Regions from separate parts of the Streptomyces azureus genome, predicted to be linked through region 3. Evidence: riboswitches for the same ligand, from Rfam matches in the RefSeq annotation. Region 3 holds a riboswitch; each other region holds the start of a gene.
The links. Region 3 has a riboswitch for cyclic di-AMP ahead of AOQ53_RS37780 (LysM peptidoglycan-binding domain-containing protein). Riboswitches for the same ligand answer to the same signal wherever they lie in the genome.

Region 1: another riboswitch for cyclic di-AMP. It lies ahead of AOQ53_RS38765 (transglycosylase SLT domain-containing protein); the one in region 3 lies ahead of AOQ53_RS37780 (LysM peptidoglycan-binding domain-containing protein).
Region 2: another riboswitch for cyclic di-AMP. It lies ahead of AOQ53_RS14325 (M23 family metallopeptidase); the one in region 3 lies ahead of AOQ53_RS37780 (LysM peptidoglycan-binding domain-containing protein).

Annotation. Positions count from the first base shown of each region.
Region 1 is NZ_DF968533.1:179,367-184,120, forward strand. Features, by position in the region: gene AOQ53_RS38755 (GNAT family N-acetyltransferase) at 1-831, opposite strand, end outside; gene AOQ53_RS38760 (Cof-type HAD-IIB family hydrolase) at 1,024-1,872, shown strand; gene AOQ53_RS38765 (transglycosylase SLT domain-containing protein) at 1,836-2,615, opposite strand; cyclic di-AMP (ydaO/yuaA leader) riboswitch at 2,619-2,792, opposite strand; gene AOQ53_RS38770 (polyprenyl synthetase family protein) at 3,301-4,311, shown strand; gene AOQ53_RS38775 (LolA family protein) at 4,545-4,754, shown strand, end outside.
Region 2 is NZ_DF968254.1:47,669-52,422, forward strand. Features, by position in the region: gene AOQ53_RS14315 (M16 family metallopeptidase) at 1-197, shown strand, start outside; gene AOQ53_RS14320 (M16 family metallopeptidase) at 194-1,582, shown strand; cyclic di-AMP (ydaO/yuaA leader) riboswitch at 1,773-1,936, shown strand; gene AOQ53_RS14325 (M23 family metallopeptidase) at 1,950-2,735, shown strand; gene AOQ53_RS14330 (GntR family transcriptional regulator) at 2,923-3,618, shown strand; gene AOQ53_RS14335 (HPr family phosphocarrier protein) at 3,791-4,072, opposite strand; gene AOQ53_RS14340 (bifunctional acetate--CoA ligase family protein/GNAT family N-acetyltransferase) at 4,250-4,754, shown strand, end outside.
Region 3 is NZ_DF968512.1:8,219-12,972, forward strand. Features, by position in the region: gene AOQ53_RS37770 (cytochrome P450 family protein) at 1-729, shown strand, start outside; gene AOQ53_RS37775 (LysM peptidoglycan-binding domain-containing protein) at 872-1,867, shown strand; cyclic di-AMP (ydaO/yuaA leader) riboswitch at 2,096-2,274, shown strand; gene AOQ53_RS37780 (LysM peptidoglycan-binding domain-containing protein) at 2,279-2,968, shown strand; gene eno (phosphopyruvate hydratase) at 3,234-4,514, shown strand; gene AOQ53_RS37790 (FtsB family cell division protein) at 4,619-4,754, shown strand, end outside.

The DNA of each region.
Region 1 (4,754 bases), on a different contig from region 3:
CTCGGCGGCCGCCGCCTCGGCCATGCGCAGGTGCAGCACCAGACCCGGTGAGTACTTCGCGAACTCCGGGTCGTAGGCCGGGAACCAGCAGGCCAGGACCGAGGCCGAGCGCAGCCCGAAGTGCGCGGCCAGCGGCCGCTGCCCGGCGTACAGCACGGACAGAGTGCCGCGGCACTCCGGCGCCCGGGTCTGGGCCAGCCGCCCCACGAGCCGGGTGATCCACTCCCGGGCGAACCGGTCCCGGCGGCCCGTCCTGCGGTACTGCGCCGACTTCCACCCCATGAGCGTGCGCAGCGCGGCCGGGTCCCGCTCGTCGAAGACGAACCGCAGCTCGCCGACCTGCCGGCCCAGCCTGCGCTCCTTGGCCAGGGTGGTCTTCAGGAACTTCGGCGACTGGGCGCGCAGCACCGACTCGTACGTCTCGTAGCCCTTCTCCACGTCGATGACGTAGGTGGCGTGCTCCTCGGCCGCGTACCGGACGAACAGCCGCTGCCCGGCCTCCAGGTTGTCGAAGGCGAAGCTCGACAGCGCGCAGGCCCGCAGCAGTTCACCCGTGTCCAGGTCCAGGCCGGGCCGCAGGATCGCGCCCTGCGCGTCCGAGACGCCGAGCCCGATCGCCCGGCCCTGCCCCAACGGGCCCCGCTCATGGGGCAGGTAGCCGACCGGCTCCAGCCCCTCGTACACCACCGCGACCCGCGCCCGCGGCCTCACCAGACCGACGGCATCGGTGAACTCCGGTTCCATGAAGGGGTTGCGCGGTGCCTCCGACGCAGCGCGCAGCGCGCGCCAGCGCTCCTTCTCCCCCTCGCCGAGCTCCCCGGGCCGAGCCACACGTATGCGCCCACTGCTCAACCTGACCCCCCGATCAAGTCCCCCCTGGACACTTGGAAGGTACCGCCCGAGACGGCCCCGACGGTAGGTAGCGGACCATGTTGTTGCCAACTGGTGCAGAGGCCTTCAACCGGGCAATCGGCGTCCGACGCGCGATGAAACGAAGGGGCGCGCTGTCCGTATTCTCTGATCATGGCCGCACCCATCGCATATTCACTCATCGCCACCGACCTGGACGGGACGCTGCTGCGCGGCGACGACACCCTGTCCGACCGGTCCCTCGCCGCGCTCGCGCGGGTGGCGGACGCCGGTGCCCAGCACCTCGTGGTGACGGGCCGGCCAGCGCCGAGAGTGCGGCCGCTCCTGGACGACCTCGGCTGTACGGGGCTCGCGGTGTGCGGGCAGGGCGCGCAGGTGTACGACGCGGGCGCGGACCGGCTGCTGTGGTCCGTCACCCTGGACCGGGAACTGGCCGAGACCGCCCTCGGCAAGATCGAGGCCGAGGTGGGGCAGGTGTACGCCGCGGTCGACCAGGACGGGGTCGACGGGCTCACGCTCATCGAGCCGGGCTATCTCATGCCGCACCCGACCCTGCCCGCGGTACGGGTCGACCGGCGCGACGAGCTGTGGGGCGAGCCCATCAGCAAGGTGCTGCTGCGCCACCCGTACCTGACGGACGACGAGTTGGCGGCGACGGCCCGCTCAGTGGTCGGTCCACTCGCGACGGTGACGATGTCGGGGCCCGGCACGGTCGAGCTCCAGCCGTGCGGCGTCACCAAGGCGACGGGCCTGGCGCTGGCCGCCGAGCACCTGGGGCTGCGGCCGGCGGACACCGTCGCCTTCGGCGACATGCCCAACGACATCCCGATGTTCGACTGGGCCGCCCACGGCGTCGCCATGGCCAACGCCCATCCCGAACTCAAGGCCGTGGCCGACGAGGTCACCCTGTCGAACGAGGACGACGGCATCGCCGTCGTCCTCGAGCGACTGCTGGGCGGGACGGCTCAGTACGGGCCGTTGACGTTGTCGATCGAGCCGTAGCGGGCGGCCGCGTAGTTGCAGGCCGCGGTGATGTTGGCGACCGGGTCGTACGGGTCCCACGACGTGCCGTCCACGTGGTAGGCCTGGAAGGTCGGGTCGATGGTCTGGAGCAGACCCTTGGACGGGGTGCCCTTGGCAGCGTTCGAGTCCCAGTTGTTGATCGCCTGAGGGTTGCCGGACGACTCACGCATGATGTTGCGGTAGATGCCGTCGTACGAGCCCGGAATCCCCTTCTGCGCCATGATGTCCAGCGCCTCGCGGATCCAGCCGTCCAGGTTGTTGGCGTAGGTCTTCGCGGAGGCCTGGGTGGCCTCGGCGACGCCACCGGCGGGCTTCGCGGCCGGCTTGGCGGGGGCGGAGGACTTGGTCGCCGTCTTCTTCGCGGCGTCGGTCTTGGCCGTCTTCACCTTCAGCTTCAGACCCGGGTGGATCAGCTTCGGGTCGTCGCCGACGACGGCGCGGTTGTCCTTGTAGAGCTGCTTCCAGCCGCCCGACACGTCGTACTTGTCCGCGATGCGGTAGAGCGTGTCGCCCTTGGTCACGGTGTACGTGAGGGACTTGGCGGGCTGGGCCGCCTGCGGCACGGACCGTGCGGCGGCGGGTGCGCTCTGGCTCGGCTGGGCGGCGCTGGCCTGCGTCGCGCCGAGCAGCGGCAGGGTGAGTGCCGCTCCGCCGGTGCCGACGGCCACGACACGACGGGTGAGCTGGTTGCTTCTGGGGCGACGGTGCTTGCCTCGGGGCATGGCGATATTCCTCTCCGACGCCTGCGAGGTGAGCTGTCGGGTTCGGGCCGGGAGGTGCCCGGCCGCCCACGGCGCTGTGTGCCGTGGGCGGCTTCACCCCGAGCCGTTCCGCTGCGCGGACCGGCGACTTACCTGGGTCCCCCGCTCCTGCCATGCGTGAGTGAGTGGGTTCGTGTGGGGAGTCCGGGCGGTGGCAGGATTCGGCGTCCGCCGGACAGGCCCGGAACGTATGCGAGAGCACATGTCGGGAACAAGCACCTGAGTCACACATCGTGCCGGTCGACCTTGGGCGGGGGTATATGAGCCGCTTGATCCTTTGCGGGAGCCAAGGCTCAACTGGCGTCCGACGGAAGGACGTACGGGCCGGTGCCGGAGTGGGGCGTCGCAGGGGATAACGTGATTCAACTCACTGATCACAAGTCCGTGGGGCAATGGGCACCAAGGGGAATTTGCTTATCTAAAACGGCAAATCGTGCATAGTCCACTACTTCATGGAAAGTGGATAAATGTCTGCTCTTATGAGCTGATCGAAAATATTGCGGTCGTGATCGGATACCACCCGGCCTGTAACCATGGGCGCTGGCGGTGATCGAAACGTGACCGGATACGCTGACTCGAGTGATGGCAGCGACCTATCGACAAACCGCGTAATCACCGGCAGACACCAGCAGACAGGAGACCCCTCGTGACCGACGTCGGGCCGTTCGGGCTGAGCGTGCGGGACCAGGCTCTGGAAGCCGATGTCCAGGCCGGAATGGCGGCTGTCGAGGAAGGCTTGCTCGAGGCCACCAAGAGTGAGGTGCCCTTCATCACGGAGGCCGCCCAGCACCTGGTCCGGGCCGGCGGCAAGCGGTTCCGTCCGCTGCTCGTGATGCTCTCCGCCCAGTTCGGCGACCGGTACGCGCCCGGGATCGTGCCGTCGGCCGTCGTCGTGGAGCTGACCCACCTCGCCACGCTGTACCACGACGACGTGATGGACGAGGCCGCCGTGCGCCGCGGGGTGGCGAGCGCGAACGCCCGCTGGGGCAACTCCGTCGCGGTCCTCACCGGCGACTTCCTCTTCGCCCGCGCCTCGCACATCCTGGCCGACCTCGGACCGGAGGCGGTGCGGGTGCAGGCCGAGGCGTTCGAGCGGCTGGTGACCGGGCAGATCCTGGAGACGGCCGGCCCTCAGGACGGCCGCGACCCCGTCGAGCACTACCTGGACGTGCTGGGCGGCAAGACCGGTTCCCTGGTGGCGGTGTCGTGCCGGTTCGGCGCGATGATGTCCGGCGCCGACGACACGGTCGTGGACGTGCTGACCCAGTACGGCGAGCGGCTCGGCGTCGCCTTCCAGCTCGCGGACGACGTCCTGGACATCGCCTCCGACTCCCACGAGTCCGGCAAGACCCCCGGCACCGACCTGCGCGAGGGCATCCCCACGCTGCCGGTGCTGCGGCTGCGCGAGCGCGCCGCCCGGCTCGGACTCGCGGACGACATCGCCCTGTGCGAGCTGCTGGACTCCGATCTCACCGACGACGACCGGCACGCCGAGGCCCTGCGCCTGCTGCGCGCCCACCCGGCGCTGGAACAGGCCCGGCAGGACACGATCCGCTACGCCCAGGACGCCCGCTCGGCGCTGGCGCCGCTGCCCGAGTGCGTCGCGAAGACGGCGCTGGTGGAGCTGTCCGACGCTGTGGTGCACCGGGCCGGCTAGCACGTCCTTCCCGTACGACCCCTACGGGTCGGGGGAGAAGCCGCCCTCTCGTGTCATACCGCAGCAGTACGTGGAGTTGAGCCCGGGGTCTGACGTATCTCCCTGGCCGATTTGGTCAGATGGACACCACGGAGAACACACCACTCCTCACCAGTTCGGGTGAGAATGGCGGCTCAGGGACGAGTGCGTGGACGACACGGACAGCCGCCGCCGACCACGGAGGTAGGGCACACATGGCACCGTACGCATCCGACGACAGCACGACCGGCGGGGAGGTCGACGAGCAGCGCTCCGGGCGGCGCAAAGCCGCGCGGTACGTCGTCCCAGTCACGGTGATGGGGGTGGCGGCCGCGACGATCGGGCTGGTCCCCGCACTCGCCGACTCCGGTGACCCCGACCTCCCGAAGATCACCGCCCAGCAGCTCATCGAGAAGATCGCCAAG
Region 2 (4,754 bases), on a different contig from region 3:
GGCGCGTGCTGGAGGTGACGGCCGAGGAGGTCCAGGAGGTCGCAAAGGCCCGTCTGCGGCCCGACAACCGCGCGGTGCTCGTCTACGAGCCGATCGCCCCGGCCGACCCGGAGGCCGAGAGCGCGGACGGCACCGAAGACCCGGAGTCCGCGGCGACCGTGGAAGCCACCGACAAGAACGAGGAGGCGGCGAAGTGACCGAGCTCGCCACGATGGATTTCCACCCCCAGCCGCAGGGGGGCGAGCCGAAGCCCTGGGCGTTCCCGGCTCCTGAGCGCGGCACGCTCGGCAACGGCCTGACGGTCCTGCGCTGCCACCGCCCCGGCCAGCAGGTCGTCGCCGTGGAGGTGCTGCTGGACGCACCCCTGGACGCCGAGCAGGCCGGCCTCGACGGCGTGGCCACGATCATGGCCCGGGCCTTCTCCGAGGGCACCGACAAGCACTCCGCCGAGGAGTTCGCCGCCGAGCTGGAGCGCGCCGGCGCCACCCTCGACGCACACGCCGACCACCCCGGCGTCCGGCTCAGCCTGGAGGTGCCGGCCTCCCGGCTCGCCAAGGGGCTCGGCCTGATCGCCGACGCCCTCCGGGCGCCCGCGTTCGCCGACAGCGAGGTCGAGCGGCTGGTCCGCAACCGCCTCGACGAGATCCCGCACGAGCTGGCCAACCCCGGCCGCCGTGCCGCCAAGGAGCTCTCCAAGGAGCTGTTCCCGGCGGGCTCGCGCATGTCGCGGCCCCGCCAGGGCACCGAGGAGACGGTCGCCGCGATCGACTCCGGGGCCGTACGCGCCTTCTACGAGAGGCACGTCAGGCCCGCCACGGCCACCGCCGTGGTCGTCGGCGACCTCACCGGCATCGACCTCGACGCCCTGCTCGGCGACACGCTGGGCGCCTGGACCGGCTCCGGGGCCGAGCCGCGCCCGGTACCGCCGGTGACCGCCGACGACACGGGCCGGGTCGTCATCGTGGACCGCCCCGGCGCCGTCCAGACACAGCTGCTGATCGGCCGGATCGGCCCGGACCGGCACGACCGCGTGTGGCCCGCGCAGGTGCTCGGCACGTACTGCCTGGGCGGCACCCTCACCTCCCGCCTGGACCGCGTGCTGCGCGAGGAGAAGGGCTACACCTACGGGGTGCGGGCCTTCGGCCAGGTCCTCAGGTCCGCCCCGGACGGGACCGGTGCCGCGATGCTCGCCATCAGCGGCTCCGTGGACACGCCCAACACCGGCCCCGCCCTCCAGGACCTCTGGACGGTGCTGCGCACCCTCGCCGCCGAGGGGCTGACCGACGCCGAGCGGGACGTCGCCGTGCAGAACCTGGTCGGCGTGGCGCCGCTGAAGTACGAGACGGCGGCTGCCGTCGCGAGCACGCTGGCCGACCAGGTCGAGCAGCACCTGCCCGACGACTACCAGGCCACGCTGTACCGGCAGCTCGCCGCGACCGGCACCGTGGAGGCCACCGCGGCGGCCGTCAGCGCCTTCCCGGTGGACCGTCTGGTGACCGTCCTCGTCGGCGACGCGGCGCAGATCAAGGGCCCCGTCGAGGCCCTGGGCATCGGCGAAGTCTCGGTCGTCGCCACCGAGTAGGAGCACTCGCGCAGGGGCCCTGGTTGTCTTCTAAGGCACCAGGGCTCCTTTATGCCCGAATTGGTGCGGAGGTTGCCTGTCTGCCCTGTGGGATGCGCTACAAAAACCGGGATCCGTTTGGGAATTGAAAGTGGCCCCGCTTAGGTTCGTCCGGGCTGTTCGTCAGGCAGTGCGCCGCACCCGCGGCACCGGACAGTCATCGCCGAGTCCCCGTACGGCGCGAGCCAGGGGAGCCGGGGACCCAACTCAGTCCCTGGGGTGAATCGGACGCCCGCGCGAGCCGCGAGGGGGTCCGTAGGAGACCTTCCTGCTCCGAACCCGTCAGCTAACCCGGTAGGCGAGAAGGAAGGAAAGGACCAGCCACTCCATGGCGTTCACCCGCGCCACCGGGAAGCATCGTCGTCCCAGCCGTATGCAGCGCGGCACGGCCCGCGCGGCGGGCGTCGCGGCCCTCGCCACCACCGGCGTCATCGGCACCGTGGCCGCCCCGGCCTTCGCCACCGAGCCCGCCGTCGAGCAGACCGGTCTCACCCCCGTCGTCACCATGGGCGACACCGTGGCCGAGCAGATCGACGCCCAGGCCGCCGCCCAGAGGCAGGCCGCCGAGGCGGCCGCCGCCAAGAAGAAGGCCGAGGAGGCCGCCCGCGAGCGGGCCGCCGAGGCGGCCAAGGAGGCCAAGGCGGCAGCCGAGAAGGCCCGTGAGGCCAAGGAGCGCGCCGCCCGCGAGGCCGAGCGCAAGCGCCTCAATGCCTTCGTGTCCCCGATCTCCGGCTCGTACGTCTCCACCGGCTACCAGACCAGCAGCGGCCTGTGGTCCTCCGGCAGCCACACCGGTGTCGACTTCCACGCCGCCAGCGGCACCGCCGTCCACGCGGTCGGCATGGGAGAGGTCGTCGAGGCGGGCTGGGGCGGGTCCTACGGCAACCAGATCGTGATCAAGATGAACGACGGCACGTACACCCAGTACGGCCACCTGTCGTCCATCAGCGTCTCGGTGGGCCAGAAGGTCACCCCCGGCCAGCAGATCGGCCTGTCCGGCGCGACCGGCAACGTCACCGGTCCGCACCTGCACTTCGAGGCCCGCACGAGCCCCGAGTACGGCTCCGACATCGATCCCGTCGCCTACCTCCGCTCGCACGGCGTGAACCTCTGACGGCGCACCACTCCGCATCCCGAGGCCCCGGCTCCCCGAGCCGGGGCTTTCGGCGTTTGTGACGCGCGGCTGTCCAAAAAATATCCATGGATTCCGGTCCGCCGTCGGAAATTCCGGCTCATTGCAATAGAGTCACGGAACACGCGTCACTCGTCGACGTTTCACGGGGATTAAACGGAGGTCGGTCATGCGTATTCCCGCGCACTCGGTGTGCACGGCCATCCGGGACGACATCGTCGCGGGTGTCTACGAGCGCGGCGGCCGGCTGACCGAGGAACTCCTCGCCCGCCGCTACGGTGTCTCGCGCGTCCCCGTCCGGGAGGCCCTGCGCACCCTGGAGGCCGAGGGCTTCGTCGTGACTCGGCGGCACGCGGGCGCGTGCGTCGCCGAACCCACCGAGCAGGAGGCCGCCGACCTGCTGGAGATGCGGACGCTGCTGGAGCCGCTGGGCGCCGCCCGCGCCGCCCAGCGCCGCACCGAGGCCCATCTGAAGGTCCTGCGCGGCCTGGTCAGGCTCGGCCAGGAGCGCGCCCGCCGGGGCAACAGCGACGACCTGCGCTCTCTGGGCGGCTGGTTCCACGAGACGCTCGCGCAGGCCTCCGGCAGCCCCGCGCTGACCTCGATGCTCACCCAGCTCCGCCACAAGATCGCCTGGATGTACACCGTCGAGGCGCCGGCCGGTCCCGTGGAGTCCTGGACCGAGCACGGCGCGATCGTGGACGCGGTGGCGCGCGGTGACAGCGAGCGCGCGCGGGCGGTCACGGCGCTGCACGCCGAGCGCGCGACGGGCGCACACCGGCTGCGTTTCGGCTCCGCCGGGGAGCGGGCCGAGCGTGTGAGGAACTCGCAACATCCCGTAAACACGGCGAGCCTGCGGCATTAACACGAGAGCCGTATACAAAGAGCAGGTAATTCACGGGGGATTATTTCTGCTGCCCGAGAACGGGAATTCGACGACTCGCGTCCGGAAATGGCGAAGGGCCCGCCCGGTGAATTCGGACGAGCCCTTCGGGGTGCCCTGATCGGGGTGCACCCGATCAGGCGGGAAAGAACACTCAGACGGTCTCGGGCAGTTCCTCGAGACCCTCGGAGACCAGCTTCGCCAGCCGGTCCAGGGCGGCGTCCGCGCCCTCGGCGTCGGAGGCGAGGACGATCTCCTCGCCCCCCTGGGCGCCGAGGCCGAGGACGGCCAGCATGGAGGCCGCGTTGACGGGGTTGCCGTCTGCCTTGGCGATCGTCACCGGGACGCCTGCGGCCGTGGCGGCTCGGACGAAGATGGAGGCGGGGCGGGCGTGAAGGCCCTCGGCCCAGCCGACGTTGACGCGGCGCTCAGCCATGTGTTGCTGCCCTTCGGTTTTCAGGGTTGTCTAGACCAGTTTCCCATATCGTGAAGCTGCGCCGGAGCGGTCGTGACGACCGCCCCGGGGTGCCGTCGGATCGCGGCCTCGACCCGACTGACGCCCTCCACAGACTGCCTCGCGCCGCTGTCGGACGCTAGCCGTACTCTGGGGCCCATGCAGACCTCGCCGGACCGGCACGAGTATCCCGCCCACTGGGAAGCCGACGTGGTGCTGCGCGACGGTGGCACCGCGCGCATCCGGCCCATCACCGTTGATGACGCCGAGCGCCTGGTCAGCTTCTACGAGCAGGTCTCCGACGAGTCGAAGTACTACCGCTTCTTCGCGCCGTACCCTCGCCTGTCCGCCAAGGACGTCCACCGCTTCACGCACCACGACTTTGTGGACCGGGTGGGACTCGCGGCCACGGTGGGCGGCGAGTTCATCGCCACCGTACGCTACGACCGGATCGGCGCGGACGGAACGCCCGCGTCCGCACCCGCCGACGAGGCCGAGGTCGCCTTCCTGGTGCAGGACGCCCACCAGGGCCGCGGGGTCGCCTCCGCCCTGCTGGAACACATCGGCGCCGTCGCCCGCGAGCGCGGCATCCGCCGCTTCGCCGCCGAGGTTCTGCCCGCCAACACCAAGATGATCAAGGTGTTCACGGACGCCGGGTACACCC
Region 3 (4,754 bases):
CACCAGGGCGGGCCAAGGGGCGGCGTGGCGCGGTCCGTGAAGAAGATGCGCGGCTATCTCGCCGACCTCATCCACCGCAAGCGGGAGGCGCTGCCCATCGAGCCCGCCCTCGGCGAGGACCTCATCTCCGGGCTCATCCGCGCCTCCGACCACGGTGAGCACCTCACCGAGAACGAGGCCGCGGCCATGGCCTTCATCCTGCTGTTCGCCGGCTTCGAAACGACCGTGAACCTGATCGGCAACGGCACCTACGCCCTGCTCACCCACCCCGAGCAGCGCGCCCGACTCCAGGCGTCCCTCGCCGCCGGGGAGACCGGCCTCCTGGAGACCGGCGTCGAGGAGCTCCTGCGCTACGACGGGCCCGTCGAACTCGCCACCTGGCGGTTCGCCACGCAGCCGCTCACCATCGGCGGGCAGCAGATCGCGGCCGGCGACCCGGTCCTCGTCGTCCTGGCCGCCGCGGACCGGGATCCGGAGCGGTTCGCCGATTCGGACGTGCTCGACCTCGCCCGTCGCGACAACCAGCACCTCGGCTACGGCCACGGCATCCACTACTGCCTCGGCGCGCCGCTCGCCCGCCTGGAGGGCCAGACCGCGCTCGCCACGCTCCTCACCCGCCTCCCGGACCTGCGGCTCGCCGCGGATCCGGCCGAGCTGAGATGGCGCGGCGGCCTCATCATGCGCGGGCTGCGCACCCTGCCCGTGGAGTTCACGCCGACCCCAAGGTGACACGCCGTCAGGAATGTGATCTTCACGTGATCTGCGTGGCATGAACTTGTGACAAGTGATCGTCTGCCGATACGTTCACCCATCAGCGCGGCCCGGGACCCTGCGCCGCGCCGGTCACTGCTGTCTCGCGAAAGGTCTCCGTATGCTCTCCGGGAACGGTCGGCACCGTCGCCCCCGCCAGGCTCCGGCTCTCCTCGTCGCGGCCGGAGTGACCGGCTCCGCCATCGCGATCCCCCTCCTCGGAGCCTCCGGCGCCAGCGCGGCCGACGGCACGACCTGGGACCGGGTCGCGGACTGCGAGACCGGCGGCGCCTGGAGCCAGAACACCGGCAACGGATACTTCGGCGGCCTCCAGTTGTCCCAGGAGGACTGGGAGAACCACGGCGGCCTCGACTACGCCCCGAGCGCCGACCTGGCCAGCCGTTCCCAGCAGATAGCCGTGGCCGAGAGAATCCTCGCCGACCAGGGGGTCGGCGCGTGGCGCACCTGCGGGCTGCTCTCGGGTCTCCAGCAGGACGCGAAGCCGGGCACATCCGACTCGTCCGCCCCAGCGGACTCGCCGGGATTGCTCGACTCGACCGAGTCGTCCCCTTCCTCCTCTCCGTCCGCGTCGCCGTCCCCCGACGCGCCGTCGACCTCGGAGGACGAAACCGCCAAGTCCGACAAGTCGGCCGATTCTTCCGATTCCTCGACGCGGGGCCAGTCGCAGGACCAGGAGCCCGACAGCTCCCCCTCGGCTGATCCGGAGAGCGACAAGCCTGACAAGTCGCCACGGGACGACGACTCTTCGGCTCTCACCGACACCGGCTCCGGCCGCCACCGCGGCCCCAGTGCCGACGAGGACGCCGCGCCCGAGGACGGCCGTACGTCCGGGTCCGCGGGGCGGCACGCCTCGCGCGGCGACGACGCCTCGCGCGGCGACGACGCCTCGCGCGGCGACGACGCCTCGCGCGAGGCGACGGACGGCTCCTACGTCGTCCGTCCAGGCGACAGTCTCTGGTCCATCGCCGACTCCCTTGACCTCGGCGGCGGATGGCGCGCGCTCTACGTCGGGAACGAGGCGGCCGTCGGCGTCGACCCGAACCTCATCCGCCCCGGTCAGAAGCTCACGGTACGGGTCGAAGCGGACGACGAGTAGCCGGTGGGGCAGTACGGAAACGGCGGCGGAAGTCACCCCTAAACCGTGCGAGTTCACGTCGCCGTTCGCGCCGAATGTCCCGTATTGACCCCGTGAGAGATAGATCTCAGAAGCCCTGATCGTCTTTGAAATTCCGCGGATCGCATGTCTACGGTCGTGATCGCTCGTCACCGCGAGCCCCGGCTGCCGCAACGCCGAATCCTGCCAGCGGCCGCACGGGAACAGTCGTCGCGTCAAGCGCCGTAGGCAGGAGCGGGGGACCCAAGGTAAGTGCCGGGCCCGGCGGTTGAGGCAACTCGACGGCAGGTCCGGCTTGGGGTGAAGCCGTGTCCCGGGAGGGACGCGGCCGGGCAACTCAACCGGCCCGAACCCGACAGCTCACCTCGCAGGCGTCGGTGAGGGGATCTCTCCATGCTGTTTTCCGGCAAGGGCACGCACCGCCGTCCGTCCAAGGCCACTCGGGCCATCGCCATCGCCGGTGTCACCGGCGCCGCCGTCGCCGCCCCGCTGATGGCGGCCGGCAACGCCTCCGCCGCCACCGCCTCCGAGTGGGACGCCGTCGCCCAGTGCGAGTCCGGCGGCAACTGGTCCATCAACACCGGCAACGGCTACTACGGCGGTCTGCAGTTCTCCGCCTCCACCTGGTCCGGCTACGGCGGCACCAAGTACGCCTCCACCGCCGACCAGGCCACCAAGGCCCAGCAGATCGAGATCGCCGAGAAGGTCCTCGCGAGCCAGGGCAAGGGCGCCTGGCCGGTCTGCGGCAAGGGCCTGTCGAGCGCCGGCTACAGCGGCGGCTCCTCCTCGGGCGACTCCGCCTCGAACAGCTCGTCGCAGAGCACCGAGACCCGCCAGACCGAGCAGCAGCCGGCCTCCCGTTCCGAGGAGCGCCCGGCCGCGAAGAAGACCGTCACCACCCCGACCGGCAAGAAGGTCAAGAAGGGCGACGGCGAGTACAAGGTCGTCAAGGGCGACACCCTCAGCTCGATCGCGACCGAGCACAAGGTCGAGGGCGGCTGGGCGAAGCTGTACGAGCTGAACAAGGACATCGTCCAGGAAGCCAACCTCATCTACCCGGGCCAGCAGCTGCACCTGAAGTAAGCAGCGGCCCGCCCCCGTCCCCACAGGCTCCCCGCCCCGGTGCGTCATCCCCCGTGCGCACCGGGGCGGGGTTTTTTCTGCCGGTCTTTGCGATCCGGCTTTGTTCCGTTCGGAAACAATTTACTCTCGGTTCTGTCCATGGGGTGGGCGACCCGGTGGCCGATCGCGCGGAGCCGGTTAGGCTCATGTCGCGAGCCACCGCGGCCCGCACCACGCAGGGCCCGAGCGGCCCGCGTACCCGCGTCACATCAAGAAGGAGATGCTCGTGCCGTCCATCGACGTCGTCGTAGCCCGGGAAATCCTGGACTCCCGAGGCAACCCCACGGTCGAGGTCGAGGTCGGCCTCGACGACGGCAGCACCGGTCGTGCCGCCGTCCCGTCCGGCGCCTCCACGGGCGCCTTCGAGGCCATCGAGCTGCGCGACGGCGACTCGAACCGCTACCTCGGCAAGGGTGTGGAGAAGGCCGTCCTCGCGGTCATCGAGCAGATCGGCCCGGAGCTGGTCGGCTACGACGCCACCGAGCAGCGCCTGATCGACCAGGCGATGTTCGACCTGGACGCCACCGACAACAAGGGCTCCCTCGGCGCCAACGCCATCCTCGGCGTCTCGCTCGCCGTCGCCCACGCCGCCTCCGAGGCCAGCGACCTGCCGCTGTTCCGCTACCTGGGCGGCCCGAACGCGCACCTGCTGCCGGTGCCGATGATGAACATCCTGAACGGCGGCTCGCACGCCGACTCCAACGTGGACATCCAGGAGTTCATGATCGCCCCGATCGGCGCGGAGTCCTTCTCCGAGGCCCTGCGCTGGGGCGCCGAGGTCTACCACACGCTGAAGAAGGTCCTGAAGTCGAAGGGCCTGGCCACCGGCCTCGGCGACGAGGGCGGCTTCGCCCCGAACCTCGGCTCCAACCGCGAGGCCCTCGACCTCATCCTCGAGGCGATCAACGAGGCCGGCTACACCCCCGGCGAGCAGATCGCCCTGGCCCTCGACGTCGCCGCGTCCGAGTTCTACAAGGACGGCGTCTACACCTTCGAGGGCAAGGACCGCTCGGCGGCCGAGATGACCGAGTACTACGCGGAGCTCGTCGACGCGTACCCGCTCGTCTCCATCGAGGACCCGCTGTTCGAGGACGACTGGGAGGGCTGGAAGACCATCACCGACAAGCTCGGTGACAAGGTCCAGCTCGTCGGCGACGACCTGTTCGTCACCAACCCCGAGCGCCTCGCCCGTGGCATCGAGGAGGGCGCGGCCAACGCGCTCCTGGTCAAGGTCAACCAGATCGGCTCCCTGACCGAGACCCTGGACGCCGTCGAGCTGGCCCAGCGCAACGGCTTCAAGTGCATGATGTCCCACCGCTCCGGCGAGACCGAGGACGTCACCATCGCCGACCTGGCCGTCGCCACCAACTGCGGTCAGATCAAGACCGGCGCCCCGGCCCGCTCCGAGCGCGTCGCCAAGTACAACCAGCTGCTGCGCATCGAGGAGATCCTCGACGACGCGGCGGTGTACGCCGGCCGCAGCGCGTTCCCGCGCTTCAAGGGCTGACCCGAGCCGCAAGAGGCAGCGTCGTACGTACGTCCCCGTACCCGGTCCCGTACCGTGTCCGGGGACGTACGCGCGTATGACGGTGGAGCGGGAGGCGGACAGACATGGCCGTGAAGGACCGGGACCGGTTCTCCACCGCGACCAGGATCCGGCTGCTCGGCGAGCAGACCGCGGCCCGGGTCTACCGCTCCCAGACCAAGCGCCAGGCCCGCCGCTCCCGGCTGACCGGCCGGGCCGCGC